DNA from 2 places in the Microbulbifer spongiae genome. Region 1 is predicted to be linked to the other one. Evidence: predicted binding sites of a transcription regulator. Region 1 holds the regulator's gene; the other holds the start of a gene.

Region 1 (3,154 bases):
ACCCGGTAAAAGCGTTCTGTCAATCGGGGAATATGTACCGGATCTATGCCGATGCCCTGGTCCTGTACACTAAAATGACCGCCACGACGGTCCTGCCACCAACGCAGCTGGATTGTCCCCCCCGCCGGGCTGTACTTCACGGCGTTGAGCACCAGGTTGGCGAAGGCGCTGTGCAGCTCGCCGGCGTCGCCACGGATGCGGCTGTCGGTTTCGCACTGTACCAAGACCTTGTGGCGACCGCCGCTAAAACTGCGCGCCTCCCGCGCAACCCGCCCTATCAGTTCGCTTACATCCACCGGCACATCACCAATCTTGCACTCAGAGGTCTCCAGGCGCGCCAACAGCAGCAGATCGTTGACGAGTGCCGCCATGCGCGCGGCCTGCTCCTCCATTTGTGCCAATGGCCGCTGCCAGGGTGGCGGTGCCACATCACTGCCCTGCAGGGTTTCCAAGTAGCCGGTGATCACGGTCAGGGGCGTGCGCAGTTCATGGGAAACATTGGCGACGAAATCGCGGCGCATTTGTTCCAGATTGCGCAGGCGGGTGATATCGCGAACAATGACCAGTGCTTCATTCTGGCCGTAGCGGGTGACTTCCAGCTGAAGTAGGAGGGCCTCGTTGCCGGGGGCTGGCAGGGTGAGGGGCTCCCGCACTCCGCTGGCGTCGCTGTGCATGTAACTGACAAAGCCGGGGTCACGCACAAAGTTGACCAGCGACTGCCCGGTATCACTGGCCTGCAGGCCGAGGAGTTCACCGGCGGCGGGGTTCCACCAAGCCAGATTATCGCCGTTCTCCAACGCCACTATGCCCTCTCTCAGGGCATTGGTGCTGTCCTGTACCCGGCGCAACATGGCGTGCAATTTCTGTCTTTCACGGCGGTGGCGGCGCTGTATACGGTAGAAATCGTCGTAGATCTCCCCCCAGATGCCAAAGGTGGAGGGCGACGGGCCGCGCCGGCCACCGGCCAGCCAGCGATTGAAGCGATGCTGCTGCCACAACAGCGATACCAGATAGACAGCCAGGCCCGCGATCAGGGCAATCGACCAGTTGCCCCAGATGAAACCGAGGATGATGCAGCCCAGGGCAATAAGGACAAAACGCGAAAACTCGCCAATACTGCGATCAAACATAGCCAAGTCGTGTTACCAAACGGACAACAGGGGGGATCGTTTCCTCCCCAACTGAATCACCTCTGGAAATCCGCCCGCTGAGCAATGGGCGTATCGGTGGGGATTCCGCGGGCACCAGTGTCTGCCCGGTGAAATTGTCACACTTTTTCAACAGTTTGCACAGAAAATCGATAGCCGGTGCCCCGCACCGTCTGGATATAGCGGTCGTGGCGGTCCAGTGCTAGGGCCTTGCGCAAGCGGCGGATATGTACGTCCACGGTGCGCTCCTCCACATAGACATTACCACCCCAGACATGGTCGAGCAGCTGGGTGCGGGTATAGGCGCGCTCCTGGTGGGAGAGGAAGAAAGTAAGGAGGCGGAATTCGGTGGGGCCCATATCGACCGGTTGGCCCTTGATGGTGACCCTGTGACTGAGAGGGTCCAGTACCAGATGCCCGGCGCTGAGGGGGTCCTCGGGAGTGGCCGGGCCAGCGCGGCGCAACACCGCTTTCAGTCTGGCCACCAGTTCGCGGGGGGAGAAGGGCTTGGTAATATAGTCGTCCGCGCCGGTCTCTAGCCCTTTGATTTTATTATCTTCCTCGCCTTTCGCGGTGAGCATGATAATGGGCACGGCAGTGGTCAGTTCGTCGCGCTTGAGACGCCGGGCCAGTTCCACCCCGGACACATCCGGCAGCATCCAGTCCAGCAGAATCAAGTCCGGCTTTTCGTCGATAACCAGAGCGTGGGCCTCGCGCGCATTCTCCGCCTCCAGACAACGGTAATCCGCCATTTCCAGTGCCACCCGCAGCATATCGCGCACCGCGGCCTCATCATCGACAATCAGGATCGTTTTACTATGCATTTGTCTGCTATTTCCGCTCTGTTGTCAGGATTTCCCATCACCGCCGGGGATTAAACGGGAATAGTATGACAAATATATGACGATCGCCCCCAGGCTCCCAATGCTGGGCTAATTCAGCAGGTATTGCATTGATATACCCATGAAAATAGCCAAACCCACCCAGTTATTGTTGAGAAAAGCCTGAAAACAGGCATCCCGCTCCCGCTTGCGAATCAGCCACTGCTGGTAGGTGAAGAGTATCGCCACAGCGACCAAACCCAAATAATAGACGGTGCCCAATCCAAAGCGCTGACCGAGGAACAAAAGAGCGATCAATACCAATAGCTGCAGGGTTGCAGTCAAACCCCTATCCATGTCGCCAAACAGGATTGCTGTGGATTTCACCCCGATTTTCAGATCGTCGTCGCGGTCCACCATCGCGTAGAAGGTGTCGTAGCACAGGGTCCACAACAGGTTTGCTGTGTACAACAGCCATGCCTGGGGGGGGATTTCGCCGCTGACCGCGGCAAAAGCCATGGGGATACCCATACTGAAAGCGGCCCCCAGGACTACCTGCGGCAGATGGGTGTGACGCTTGGCAAAGGGGTAGCAAAAAGCGAGCCCCAGGGCCGGCAGCGACAGGGTTATCGTGAGTGTGTTGGTAGTCAGCACCAACCCGAAAGCCACAGCGCTGAGTCCGGCGAATAGCCCCAGAGCCGCACGGGGGGAGATACTGCCGGTGGCGAGCGGACGCCCCGCTGTGCGTTTCACATGGCGATCAATTTCACGATCGGCGAAGTCGTTGACCGCACAGCCAGCTGCGCGCATCAGGATCACCCCGAGCGTAAACACGGCTGACAGGTGCAATCCAGGCCAACCGCCGGCGGCCAGCCACAGCGCGGACCAGGTGGGCCACAGCAGTAGCAGTATACCAATGGGCTTGTGCATACGTGCCAGCTGCCAGTAGGGCATCACAGCGGGCCAGCGCCGTGCAAGATATTCGCTGATCAAGGCGGATTCTCTCTGTCGTTGGATGCGGTGGCCCCGCTGGGCGGCCCGTCGGGCCGGAAGCTCGAGAGAAAAGTCTCGGCTACCAGCAGTGGCTTGTCCCGCAGCCAGAATGTGGAGCGGCGCCCCCAGGCATTGTCACTCTCCCTATCGAGTGCTGCCAGTTGCAGGCAGGGGTTGCGTGTCAGGTGGTTG
Region 2 (3,154 bases), 1.0 Mb from region 1:
TTGTCCCAGGGGGCTATTACATAATATTATTATGCGTTAAGGTGAGTAAGGTTCTTTTGAGCTGAATACTCTGTCATAACTTTTACAAACTACGGAATGGTTATTTCCATAGCTATTACGAACATACATCAAGGAGAAGCACAATGCCTACCCAAAAAATCTATTTAGTGGCTGTAGATGGTAGCGAATGGGGAAACCGCGCTGCTGATTATGCCGTTAGTATGGCAAAACAGACTGGGGCAAGAATACGCATGATCACTGTTATACCATGGTCAAGCAATGATTCTACCGATGAAGTGGTTTATCATACTGACAATGGTGGAAAAGAAGAAGAAAAAGATTACGCCAACAACAACATACTAGCGCCCATCATTGAGAAACACAAAGACAGTGGTGTGGCGATTGAGAGTGAATATCTCTGGGGTAAACCAGTTGAGGTTATTCACAAAAGGGCAAAAGAAACCAAAGCAAACCAGATATTTGTTGGACGCCGCGGTCGGTCCCGCTTCGCGAATCTGGTGTTGGGAAGCGTAGCTAATTCTCTTGCCCATACAGTGGGTAAGCCTATTACACTGGTACCTTAATCTCTGGAGAATGGGCTGTACTTATTTTGGGGGAGCTCAATATCCCCCTGGAAGAATTACCTTCCATTTCCCAGAGATCTAAAAGTCGTCCGGCCTGGAGGTTTGGGCAGCATATAACAATTCAGGCATACCCGGCTATGATACGATGAAATCCGTATCCATCGGGATGAGCAGTCTATAGACAAGGGGAGGTGAACAGGGAACATTCAGAAAAAAGGTCGCAGAGGCCCTGTTCCGATTCTGCGAATTTTTCTGCGCCTCCTGAAAGTCAATTTCTCATCTCCCGCAACCCGTTGAAATACCTGCGAAAGCTGATGGCGCTAAGCAGGATCTAAGCGCTGACTTCAACACTGCCAGTTTTCGGTACACAGAAACGTAACCTTTGTGGCAGATGAATAAATGGCCTTTTTGTGCACAGCTCCAGAACTTGACACCGGACAATGGTGACGCAAGTAGGTTTTAACGACACTCTCCAGGGTCAGTTTCTGCTTTTATGTCTCTACCGTGGGGTTCAAAAATACTTCGTGCAATAGCAATTTCCTACTCATGTCATATAAACGTCTCCAAACTAACATCCCCACCCCACGACCCTGTCATACCTCTGACTCAATATGGAAGTTGGCCCACGAAAAGCCCACCATTCCAATCAACGACGGAGATTTAACGCATGAGCGATCCACACACGCTTACTCGCCGTAAACTCATCCGCACCGGCAGCGCCGGACTGGCCGCTCTGGCCCTGGGGCCGAGTCTTCTGGCTATGACACGGCCCCTGCAAGCCTATGGCCTGGTCCAGGTGGGCGATTTGGAGGCACCTAACGATCTCGGACTACGCCTACCCTTAGGCTTCCGCAGCCGCATTGTTGCCGCCGCCGGCCAGCGCCTGATCAAAGACCGCTGGTGGAGACGCACCAGCTACCGCTGGCATATCTACCCTGATGGTGGCGCCACTTTCCCCACCCAGGACGGCGGCTGGATCTATGTCTCCAACAGTGAAACCATTGCCCCGCTGGGCGGCGGTGTTTCCGCCGTGTGCTTTCGTCCCGATGGTGTGGTTGACGATGCTTACCGCATCCTCGGCAGCACCAACATTAACTGCGCTGGCGGCCCTACACCCTGGAACAGCTGGCTGAGCTGTGAAGAAGTCGACTTTGGACGTGTCTTCGAGTGTGATCCCTACGGCCAGAAAGCTGCCGAAGAACGCCCGGCCCTGGGTTACTTCAAGCACGAGGCCGTGGCCGTTGATACCTTACTGGGTCAGCTCTTTCTGACCGAGGATGAACGCGATGGCCGCTTTTACCGCTTCTTACCCGACGGCCTGGACAGCCAGAACCGGCTGAACCTCCACGCCGGCATGTTACAGGCCGCCTCAGTGGACAGCCAGGGCTATGTAACTTGGCTCAACGTACCCAATCCTACCCCTAACTTATTCCAAACACCCACGCGCCAGCAACTGCCGGAAAGCACCACTTTTAATGGCGGCGAAGGTATCTGGTACACCGATGGCTTCGTCTATTTCACGACCAAAGGCGATAACCGGGTATGGAAGCTGGATACCAACCTCAACCAGTTGAGTATCCTGTACGATGCCGCCACCGCATCGGAACCGATTCTCACCGGCGTGGATAACATTACCGTATCCTCTGGCGGCGACCTGCTGGTAGCGGAAGATGGTGGCGACATGCAGATCGTGGTGATTGATCAGGAGGGTAACCTGGCCCCCCTGCTGCAGATCGTTGGCCAGGACAATTCTGAGATCACTGGTCCTGCTTTCAGCCCGGATCACAGTCGGCTGTATTTTAGCTCCCAGCGGGGCAGTGAAGTGTTTGGCGGTGGCTCCGGTCTTGGCATTACCTATGAGGTAACCGGTCCGTTTTCTGAGATTCTGGCACTTTAGGCTGGGGCCTGCGTTCCGCTGATGCGAGCGTGGACATTTTCCTGGCGTCTTTACCTGAGCATCGTGCGTACCACCATAGTTGCAACGGATGCGGTATGATCGACTCAATACGCCACACGGCTTTGTTCAGTGTACCGCTCTCCGGACCCTCGGCCACAGCACTGGCCTGCAGGGTTTCAACTTTGTGAAAGTACCCGGCGATAAGCACCAAAGGGGGGAGTATGATAGTACACTGCTCTAAAGAATGTGACACTTGCGGCCTCCAGTCCATTTGTGGTGTCACTTTCTCCAGGTATAAAAAACCGGCGCAGTGTCCGGAATTAGTTCGTGGTTGTCTGGTAGAGATATCAGGCACACACTAGTGGATTTACACCGCTAAAACGAAAAGCGCCAAATTGATATCGCCAAAAGATGACTGATGGGTGGATCTACAATGCAGCGGGACAGGGGCGAGCCCCAGATTACTGGGGTAAGATTTCTCTGCCCAGTAATACAGCACCTAATTATATGAAACTTGCGTGATTTTTTCGGACACATCCCAAAGTCTATCTGCGACCGATTCGTCCAGAGCTTTCCTGTCGAGTTTTAACTGCTTCGGACTGCCTATCAAGCCAAATTTTGGTCCATAAAAATCTCCGGCTTTCACCATGCTAGCTGAACTCGCTAGCAACTG

Evidence for each region. The regulator PhoB, encoded in region 1, activates phosphate uptake and scavenging genes when phosphate is short. The targets are predictions, from matches to a motif close to TGTCATAAANNTGTAACA.
Region 2: M8T91_RS13800 (alkaline phosphatase PhoX) is a predicted target of PhoB. The motif match lies at 1,132-1,149, and genes of this name have one in related genera.

Annotation. Positions count from the first base shown of each region.
Region 1 covers NZ_CP098023.1:4,344,642-4,347,795, forward strand. The annotation lists gene phoR (phosphate regulon sensor histidine kinase PhoR) at 1-1,130, opposite strand, end outside; gene phoB (phosphate regulon transcriptional regulator PhoB) at 1,268-1,972, opposite strand; gene ubiA (4-hydroxybenzoate octaprenyltransferase) at 2,081-2,923, opposite strand; gene M8T91_RS18075 (chorismate--pyruvate lyase family protein) at 2,959-3,154, opposite strand, start outside.
Region 2 covers NZ_CP098023.1:3,302,621-3,305,774, forward strand. The annotation lists gene M8T91_RS13795 (universal stress protein) at 144-584, shown strand; gene M8T91_RS13800 (alkaline phosphatase PhoX) at 1,252-2,481, shown strand; gene M8T91_RS13805 (oxidoreductase) at 2,981-3,154, opposite strand, start outside.